2 linked regions of the Saccharophagus degradans 2-40 genome follow. The protein of the gene in region 2 interacts with the protein of the main gene of each other region in a pairwise test. Links are inferred from orthologs where the notes say so. Each region holds a gene or a part of one and is shown on either strand. Other genes may lie near its edges.

What was found.
Region 1: the proteins of SDE_RS11725 (region 2) and clpA interact in binary tests that used the Escherichia coli proteins (3 or more experiments, as listed by UniProt). The link is inferred for Saccharophagus degradans 2-40 from one-to-one orthologs.

The regions. Positions count from the first base shown.
Region 1 is NC_007912.1:2,153,544-2,158,609, reverse strand. The notes cover bases 936-3,952. They hold clpA (ATP-dependent Clp protease ATP-binding subunit ClpA), read right to left. Parts: upstream 3,579-3,952; coding sequence 1,293-3,578; downstream 936-1,292. Other genes in these bases: clpS (ATP-dependent Clp protease adapter ClpS), read right to left, coding at 3,607-3,952; infA (translation initiation factor IF-1), read left to right, coding at 986-1,204. Also shown: SDE_RS08835 (M16 family metallopeptidase), read left to right, coding at 1-847; more of clpS, read right to left, coding at 3,953-3,981; cold shock domain-containing protein CspD, read left to right, coding at 4,220-4,489; SDE_RS08810 (NADP-dependent isocitrate dehydrogenase), read right to left, coding at 4,637-5,066. UniProt on the Escherichia coli protein: ATP-dependent specificity component of the ClpAP protease. It directs the protease to specific substrates. It has unfoldase activity. The primary function of the ClpA-ClpP complex appears to be the degradation of unfolded or abnormal proteins.
Region 2 is NC_007912.1:2,845,294-2,850,749, reverse strand. What follows is about bases 1,725-5,131. They hold SDE_RS11725 (response regulator), read right to left. Parts: upstream 4,754-5,131; coding sequence 1,925-4,753; downstream 1,725-1,924. Other genes in these bases: recO (DNA repair protein RecO), read left to right, coding at 1,725-1,914. Outside these bases: rnc (ribonuclease III), read left to right, coding at 1-241; GTPase Era, read left to right, coding at 290-1,186; more of recO, read left to right, coding at 1,207-1,724; cysteine synthase CysM, read left to right, coding at 5,188-5,456. UniProt on the Escherichia coli protein: Member of the two-component regulatory system UvrY/BarA involved in the regulation of carbon metabolism via the CsrA/CsrB regulatory system. Phosphorylates UvrY, probably via a four-step phosphorelay.

The DNA of each region.
Region 1 (5,066 bases), 690 kb from region 2 along the record:
AGTAGATAAGGGGCACCCGCACTACAGCCCAACACTGCAAGAGAGTATCGATAGCTTAAACTCATACAGTCGCGACGAACTTATCGAATATTACAACCGGTTTTTTAGCGCAAACAATATGATTGTATCCGTTGTTGGCGATGTTGAACCCGAAGTGATATTAAAAGAATTAGAAGCACAATTTGCCGACTGGAAAAATGATACGCCGTATGTACATATCGTTGAAGATTACAACGCCATCGACACCACGCCAGCCGTATTCGATACCCCCGACAAAGAAAACGGTATTTTCTTAGCTGTAAACCTCTACGAAATACAAGCCGATCACGAGGATGTACCCGCATTAACGCTAGGCAACTACGTATTTGGCGGCGGTTTTATTAATAGCCGCTTGGCCACTCGTCTAAGACAAAAAGAAGGCTGGAGTTACGGCGCCGGCGCGTCACTTTCGCCCTCCAAACTTAGCCCACGCGCTGCTTTTTGGGGTTACGCCATTGGCGCACCGCAAAACCTCGATAACATTGAGCAAGGCTTTAAAGAGGAACTAGCGCGCTTACTTGAAGAAGGCTTTACCGAGGAAGAAATTAAGAACGCAAAATCGGGCATTGTGCAGCGCAACCACGTAGCGCGCTCAGAAGATAAAAACTTGGTACAAATGTTAACAGATCAAGTATTTTACAAACGCTCAGTTCTAGAAGATAAAAAGTTTGAGCAGGCATTGCTTGCGCTAACCCCTGAGCAGGTTCAAAAAACCATGCAAAGGTACTTTGACCCCGACAATATGCTCTACATCAAAGCGGGTGACATGACCAAAGCTAAAACACAAGCACAACAACCCGCGCAATAACCTCTCTCAAATGAGCCATAAAGGTTTATTTTATGGCTCATTTCCTTTCAAAGCCGAATGCTGCTTGGCTTATTCGCCCTTTTCAGGCAAAATGCCGCCTCCAAAATCACACCCCGCAAAGGTAGAGGTTAGTGCCGGATGGCAAAAGAAGACAATTTTGAACTGGAAGGCGAAGTCATCGACACGCTTCCAAACACCACATTTCGAGTCAAATTAGAAAATGGCCACGTTGTTACTGCGCATATCTCTGGCAAAATGCGTAAGAACTACATTCGCATTCTTACTGGCGATAAAGTCAAAGTAGAAATGACTCCATACGACCTATCTAAAGGCCGTATTACATACCGCGCCCGCTAATTTAGACACAGCGAACGAAACTCCATAAAAAACCCGCTACTGGTTAACCATTAGCGGGCTTTTTTGTGCCTAAAATTTAAAGGCGCGGCTAACTCGCCACCAACACCTCTTCTGCCTCAATAACGATCTTATCGTCGACAACCGCTATTTGCACTGTACCGCCCTTCTCCGAAAGCGCACCAAACAGCACCATTTCAGCCAAAGGTTTCTTCACGTGCTCTTGGATAATACGAGCCATTGGGCGTGCCCCCATCTTCTCGTCATAGCCGTTAATGGCCAACCAGTCACGCGCCTCATCAGTAACTTCAAGCGTAATCTTCTTATCATCCAACTGCGACTGCAGCTCCATCAAGAACTTATCCACTACAGTGCGAATAACTTCGAGTGAAAGCGGCCCAAACTGAATAATGGCATCCATTCGGTTGCGGAATTCTGGTGTAAAGGCCTTTTTAATTGCCTCCATACCATCGGTTGAGTGATCCTGATGGGTAAAGCCCATACTCGCCCTGCTCATCACCTCCGCACCTGCGTTAGTTGTCATAATAAGCACAACATTGCGGAAATCCGCTGCTCTACCGTTATTGTCGGTAAGCGAACCGTGATCCATTACTTGCAGCAAAAGGTTAAACACGTCTGGATGGGCCTTCTCAAGCTCGTCAAGCAACACTACGCAATGCGGGTGTTTTGTTACTGCATCGGTGAGTAAACCGCCCTGATCGAAGCCTACGTAGCCTGGAGGCGCACCAATTAGGCGCGACACCGTGTGGCGCTCCATATACTCAGACATATCGAAGCGAATCAGCTCTACACCCATTGCCGTTGCCAACTGCTTACACAACTCAGTTTTACCAACGCCCGTGGGGCCAGCAAACAAGAACGAACCAATTGGCTTATCGTGATTGGTTAAACCTGCTCGCGAGAGCTTGATAGCCGAAGTAATAGTACTAATAGCCTCATGCTGACCAAATACTGTCATGCGCAAGGTATCTTCAAGCTTAACAAGTAGCGACTTATCAGAAGACGACACACTCTTGGCCGGTATACGCGCTATTTTGGCTACAATTTCTTCAATATCGCGCACACCAATTTGTTTTTTGCGCTTAGATTCAGGCTGCAGCTGCTGGAAGGCACCCGCCTCGTCAATAACATCAATGGCCTTATCGGGCATAAAGCGGTCGCTGATGTACTTGCCAGCGAGTTCCGCAGCCGCCTTAAGGGCTGTATCGGTGTATTTGAGGTTGTGGTGCTTCTCGAAACGCGTTTTAAGGCCCTTAAGAATCTTGTAGGTATCGTCTACGCTTGGCTCGTTAACGTCTATCTTTTGGAAACGACGAGAGAGCGCGCGATCTTTATCAAAGATACCTCGATATTCTTGGAAGGTGGTTGAACCTATGCAGCGTAAATCACCACTGGTTAACAGGGGCTTAAGCAGATTCGATGCATCCATCACCCCACCGGATGCGGCACCCGCACCAATGATGGTGTGTATTTCATCGATAAACAAAATAGCGCCTTCGCGTTTTTTAAGGTCTGCCAACAGCCCTTTAAAACGTTTCTCAAAATCGCCGCGATATTTAGTGCCCGCCAACAGCGACCCCATATCCAAGGAGTACACAACACTGTTTGCCAATATCTCTGGCACTTCTTCGTCTACAATCTTTTTGGCTAAGCCTTCGGCTATAGCGGTTTTACCTACACCGCTTTCCCCAACCAATAGGGGGTTGTTTTTACGGCGACGAGCAAGAATTTGCACTACTCGCTCCACCTCAGAGTCACGCCCTACTAACGGGTCTATACGCCCTAGCAGCGCCTGCTCATTTAAATTGGTTGCGAATGATTCCAGCGGCTGCTGCTGACCATCGCCAACGCTGGCACCCGACGCTTCGTCGTCATGCTGCTCTTGGTGGCCACCCTCTACACCGTGGCTGGCCGAACCTGAAACCTTGGAAATGCCGTGGGTGATAAAATTCACCACATCGATCCGAGCAACGCTTTGCTGTTTTAGGTAAAAAACAGCTTGGCTTTCTTGCTCACTAAAAATGGCAACCAGTACATTGGCACCCGTCACCTCATTTTTACCGGACGATTGCACGTGAAAAACAGCACGCTGCAATACACGCTGGAACCCCAGCGTAGGCTGCGTTTCGCGCTCGTCGTCATCTTCTGGAATAAGTGGCGTTGTGGAATCCACAAATTCAGAGAGTTCTTGACGCAAAAACGCCAAGTCAGCACCGCACGCCCTAAGCACGCTAGAAGCTGACTCGTTGTCTAATAATGCCAAGAGCAAGTGCTCCACCGTCATAAACTCATGACGCTTGGTTCTCGCTCCACGGAATGCCGCATTTAATGTGGACTCTAATTCTTTACTCAACATGGGCTACTGCACCTTCGAGCTGGTTAGACTAGTCCGAATCGTCATCGGATGACGCTTCGATCTCGCAAAGCAACGGATGTTCATTTTGTTTTGCGTATTGGTTTACTTGGGCCGCTTTTGTTTCTGCTACATCACGCGAAAACACACCGCAAACAGCCTTTCCCTCTGTATGAACGCGAAGCATAATTCTTGTTGCCGATTCACGATTCATACTAAAAAAGAGTTCCAACACCTCAACCACAAATTCCATTGGCGTGTAGTCATCATTCAACATAACTACTTTGTACATTGGGGGCCGCTTTAAGCGAGGCTTTTCCGCCTGTACGGCGACTCCACCGTCAAAAGTGGTGTCTTCATCACTCTCTTTACTTAATGTTAGTAGAAGTTTTTCAAGTTTACCCATTTGATATCCAAACCTACGGAAAATTCATACTTCCAGATTAACTATACGCCACAAAATTCACAAATTTGAAGCACTTCGATCTAAAAAATCTGTACTAATAACCATCAGCACTTGACAATAAGGTTACAGTTGGTTACAAAGTGTGCAATTGCGAGGACCGTGATTGCAGTAATAACAATAAGTGCCCAATGGATTACTTAAATAAGGGTTAATGCATCAATATTAAAGGGACCGAGCTATGCCTACCGGAACCGTCAAATGGTTTAACAATGCTAAGGGCTTTGGGTTTATTCTACCTGACGCCGGCGGAGAAGACCTCTTCGCACACTACTCTTCCATCGAAATGGAAGGTTATCGTACGCTAAAAGCTGGCCAACCCGTTACCTTTGAGATCGAAAAAGGTGATAAAGGTTTGCACGCTAAAAACATTCAATGCACAGACTTACCCGAAACCAGTGAGCAGCAACCTACTGTAGAGCAATCTATAGCAGAAACCGAACCCGGTTAAGCAGCCCACCTTTTCGCTTAAAATCTAGAAATCCCGCTCAATATTGGGAGGCTTTGCCGTGGACCCAATGTTGGCATTTCAATTTCTAGAAGCAAAAAAAAGGGCTGGATTACCAGCCCTTTACACACTCATTCAGTAATTTTTTAATTACAGCGCATCGATTGCTGCATTAAAGGTAGCACTTGGACGCATAACCTTAGATGCCAATTCAGCATCCAACTTGTAGTAACCGCCTACATCAACAGCAGAACCCTGCACCGCGTTCAACTCTTCAACGATTGCCGCTTCACTACCAGTAAGGGTAGATGCTAAACCAGCGAATTTCGCTTGAAGCTCAGCGTCGTCAGACTGCGCCGCAAGCGCCTCTGCCCAGTACATAGCCAAATAGAAATGGCTGCCACGGTTATCCAACTCACCCACTTTACGTGAAGGAGACTTATTGGTATCCAAGAACTTAGCTGTAGCCGCATCCAAGGTATCGGCAAGTACTTTAGCCTTTGGCAAGTTTGCTACTTCACTTAAGTGCTCCAAAGAAGCAGCTAAAGCCAGGAATTCACCTAAAGAATCCCAACGCAAA
Region 2 (5,456 bases):
CGAGCTTAAAGCCACAGCCAAAGATGCTAAAACCCTTCTACAGGAATACCTACAAGAGCGCAAAATGCCGTTGCCAACCTATACTGTACTAGCAGAGGGTGGCGAAGCACACTCTCGCCAGTTTACAGTGGAGTGTACTATTACGGGCAAATCTAAGCCCTGCAGTGCGGTGGGCAATAGCAAGCGAATTGCAGAAAAGCTTGCTGCCGAAAAAATGCTAAGTCAGCTTACAAATGCCTAGTACAGGCAAGCAAATTATCTGGGCAAGCTAGCCCAACAGGTTAAAACCATGAGTTCAGAAAAAACCTACGCGGGATATATCGCTATTGTTGGCCGCCCAAATGTGGGCAAATCAACATTGTTAAATCACGTGCTTGAGCAAAAAATCAGTATCACCTCTCGCAAGCCTCAAACCACGCGCAATAATGTTGTGGGTATTAAAACTGAAGGCGGCGTGCAAATGGTGTTCGTCGATACCCCAGGAATTCACCTCGGTCACGATAAAGCTATTAACCGGTTTATGAACAAGTCGGCGTCGTCTGCCTTAGCCGATGTGGACACGGTAGTGTTTGTGGTAGATAAACAGCACTGGACTCCGGAAGATGAACATGTGCTTTCGCAAGTAATAAATGTTAAGTGCCCAGTTATTATCGCGGTGAACAAGGTTGACCAGCTAGAAGATAAAAATAGCATCTTACCCCATTTGCAACGGCTTGCAGAAAAGCTACCTAAAGCCGAAATTGTGCCTATTTCTGCATTAAAAGGGCAAAATCTCGACCGTTTAGAAGCTCTCATTAAAAGCTATTTACCTGAAGCAACCCATTTTTACCCAGATGATCAGATCACCGATCGCAGTTCGCGATTTATGGCTGCAGAGATAGTGCGTGAAAAAATCACTCGTCAATTAGGTGCTGAGCTGCCATACCAAATGGCCGTGGAGATAGAAGAGTTTCAGCACGAAGGTACGCTAATTACCATTCACGCGCTTATTTTAGTGGAGCGTGATGGTCAAAAGCGTATATTAATTGGCGATAAAGGTGAAAAACTAAAAGCAATTGGCTCTCAAGCTAGGGAAGATATGGAGAGACTGTTTGATTGTAAAGTTATGCTCAAACTATGGGTTAAGGTTAAGTCGGGCTGGTCGGACGATGAGCGTGCTCTACGTAGCTTAGGTTATACAGACTAGAGCCTTGTAGGCTTGCTTACATGAGTACTTACATGAGTGATGATGTAACAGATAACGCCTACATTCTTCACTCACGTGCGTACACGGATTCGCGAATAATCATTGAGTTTTTTACAGAAAATCATGGGCGCGTAGCCGGTATATTTAGGTTGCCAAGTAAAAAACGCCACTTTAAACCCCAGCCTTTCACACTCTATACCATTCACTGGCGTTGGGGAGCTGAGCTTAAAACCATTTTGTTTTTAGACCCCATTGCCAACGCCGAAGCTTTGGTGGGTAAAGCTTCCTACTGTGGCCTATATCTTAATGAGCTAGTTTTGAGGCTGTTAAGTAAGGAAGACCCCAGCCCAGAAATATTTGCTGCGTATAATGCAGCGCTTAAAGGGTTAGTTGGTGGCCAAGAGCTAGAGGCGCCATTGCGGCATTTTGAGTTAGGTATTCTTGCAGAGCTTGGTTACGCGGTTGATTTCGACTTCGACAGCTCTGGCAATCCCATTGCTGCATCAAACAGTGTTGCTTACTTGTTTAAAGTGGGGGAGGGGTTTTCACTTTATTCTGTTGGTCAAAAGCAAGTTGGGCACGTATATAGCGGTGCTGTATTGCGTGATATATCGGCTCGCAACTTTTCTAATACCCCAGTAAAAAAGGCTGCTAAGCAGATTTGTCGGGCTTGCCTTGCGCCGCTGTTGGGCGCAAAGCCATTGAAATCCCGAGAGCTATTTTTATAAGATCGCAGTGTTAATCGTCACTAAAAAGCACGTCTATATCGTGTTCTTCCGCCCATTGCAGTAAGTTTTTTATCTCCGCTTCTAATAGTTGTATTTCATTCGCTAAATTGTTGTACTTGTTTTTTTGCAGGTTTTTATCAATCTGTTCGCTTATGGCTTTTAGTCGTGGCACACCACAATAACAGCAGCCTCCATGCAGTTTATGTACTGTTTCTTGCAGTTCATCAAATTGCTTGTTTTCGTACTGTGTACGGCTTTTGTGAAGCACATCGGGTAGTGTTTCTATAAGCATTGAAAGCATATCGCCGGCCAGGCTAGGGTTTTGGTTGGTAAGGCTTAGGCCTAGCGCACGATCTACAATGGCGGCAGCTTGACTATCTGTTGCGGGTTGATTCTCACCGGTTTTATCGGCGTTAGGTGAGTGCTCAATTAATGCGCTTGCAACAGGTGCCGGGTTGGTGGGCGCAATCTTGGTGGCAATAGTTACATTGGTCCAGCGTTCAATAACATGGCGCAATTCGCTTTCGCTCACGGGCTTGCTTAAACAATCATCCATGCCTGCGAGTAATAATCTGGATTTTTGCTCGCTGACTGCATGGGCGGTAAGTGCAATTATGGGTGTTCGTGGGCCGCTTGTTTCAAGTTCACGAATATGGCCGGTAGTTTCAATACCATCCATAGAGGGCATTTGAATATCCATTAGAATCAAATCAAAATGGGAATCTTTTATTTGGGCAATTGCTTGTTCGCCACTTTCCACAGGCGTCACATTAATGTTTAACCCTTTAAGCAGCTCTGTTACAAGTTTTAAGTTAGCGGGGTTGTCATCTACCGCAAGTATATTCACCTGTTGCTGTTCAAGCGGTTCGTGCTGGTGAAGATAGGTTCTACTTTCAATATTCTCAGTAGCTACAATTTCTAATTGTTCGCAAATGGTTTGATGCAGCTTGTTACAAAAAAGTGGTCTATTAATAAATAGGCTATTGGTGCCGGCTAGGTGTGGCTCTAGTATGCGTTGAATACTGCTTGGAGCCAAAATAATTACAGGAATATTGAAACGATGGTTTAGCTGAGTCACGTGTTCGCAAATACGCAGACGATCGAATGTTTTGATATCAATCATGCTATCGATAATTGCTATATCTACTGGCTCGCTATTACTAAAGAAGCTTATTTGAGGTTCAATGTCCTCCATCTCGCCAGTCTCGCAAACTTTTGCCCCCCAACCGGTTAGGTAGTGGGTAATTTCCATTCGCCCCATATTACTGTGATCGAATACTAGCGCGTGCACGCCGCGCAAAGTGCCCGCTAAATAGGTTTGTTTTGCACTCGCGCTCGGGCTTCTACCTAGGGTGCTTGTAAACCAAAATGTGGCCCCTTTTCCTAGGGTGCTTTCTACACCTATAGTGCCATTCATTCGGTCCACAAGGCCTTTTGCGATGGCCAAACCTAGGCCGGTACCGCCGTGTAGCCGGCTTTCACTCGAATCCAACTGGGTAAACGGGTCGAATAGTCGCTCCTGTTGATCTTGAGATAAGCCTATACCGCTATCGGTAACTCTAAACTTTAAAGTGAATTGATTCTCAGAGCTTTGGTCTTTGCTAACGCCCAGTAAAATATAGCCAACATCTGTAAATTTTATGGCGTTGGAAACCAGATTGCTTAGCACCTGCTTCAAGCGAAGCGGGTCGCCAAGCAGGTTTTCGGGTACATCGTGGTCAATAATGGTGAGCATGCGAATATTTTTTTCATTCGCAGCGGGGGTTTGTAATTTAAGGGTGTCTTCAATTAATTGGCGTATTTTAACTGGCTTATATTCCAGAGTAAGCGTACCTATTTCTAAGCGTGAAAAGTCTAGAATATCGTTGATAATGGTGAGCAAGCCTTTAGCAGACTCTTCTATAGTGGTGAGGTAGTCTACTTGCTGGTTATTCAGCTCAGTTTTACGAAGAAGTTCGGAAAAGCCCAATATCCCGTTTAGGGGGGTGCGTATTTCGTGGCTGGTGTTTGCCAAAAACTCACTTTTAACTCGGCTGGCTTGCAGGGCAGATTTGCGCGCTATATCCAATTCTATATTTTGTATTTCTACCGTTTCTAGTGTTTCACGCAGTTCATGTGTGGATTGATCTATATTAAGTTGAAGTTCGTCATTGGCGGATTTTTGCAGTGCGCCAAGACGGTTAATATTAGAGGCTAGGTCTTTAAATACTGAGGAGGGCTCGATAGTAATGCTTTTTTCGAAATTACCCTTAAGAAAATCTCTTAAGCCAGTTTCAATTTTTTGCAAGGGTGTGGCAAGGGCATCGCGGAAGCGTCGCGCAAAGTAGAATGTTAGAAACAAACACAGTGAGCCAGCAAGTAATATTGTAATAGTGCCTTGATACTCGCTAATAGCCCAGCTGCGTTTATCTATAGCAATTATCACCCAGAGTGGGGTGCTACTTTGTAAGTTAGATTTTTTGAGTGGAAATGAATAGATAAGAGAATCTTCGTGAGTCCACTGCGATTCTACGCCTAGTTGGGTTTGATAGCTGTGTGTACGTAAAGGCAGGCCGTAGCTTGCGATTTGTTGCCCTGTAGCACTGCTTACAACAATCGAACGATAATCGCCTGTGGCGAGCAAAGCATTGGCCGCTTCGGCGAAGGGGTTTGTGCTCGCTTTATTGGAGAATACAACGCTGTTTAGTAGCTCGGTAGCTAGGTGTTTGTTGTTGCTAAATTGGTCTTCTATGTGACTTTTTTGTAGATAGAAAAAAGTGGACGCCAAAATAAAGCAGGCCGCAAACACAGGTACTGTAATGAGACGAAACAATTCCGTTTGAACTGATTGAGATTTCATTTATTAAAAACCTAAGCTATTAATAATAATCGGTGTATATCTCGTACCGCGACTTAGCGGGCCGGTGAAATTGATAGGCGATTGTATAGCTGTTTATTGCAAGCGCAAAACATATATAAGAATTAACGCAGCTATCAAAATAGACCCAAGTGTAACTGTTTTACTCAGTTAAGTGGGATTTTGCTCATTTGTAGAGGAATATCTAGCTGTTATTACACAAAGCCTAGGGGAAATAACCCGATTTTCGGGTGGCGATACCCCTTTAGTTGTTAGCCGAGTATAATGCCGCGTTAATTTGTAATGTGTATGTGTAAACAGGCGTTTTGTTTACTTGAAGTGCCCCAAAAATTGTTTTTTGGCGCTCTCAATGGTTGACACATTACGCAAATACAATTTGCACAGAGCCTGCCGGATAAAAGAGATTTTTTCGCACTATGGAATACCCCACAATAGAAGCAATTATTGGGAATACCCCCCTTGTTCGTTTACAGCGCCTTCCTGGTTGCGAGAAAAATACAGTTTTAGTTAAGTTGGAAGGTAATAACCCTGGTGGGTCCGTCAAAGATCGGCCTGCACTCTCGATGATTCAGCGCGCAGAAGCCGCTGGGGCAATAAAACCAGGCGATACGATTATTGAGGCTACCAGTGGTAATACAGGCATAGCCTTAGCAATGGTGGCTGCTGTTAAGGGCTATAATATGAT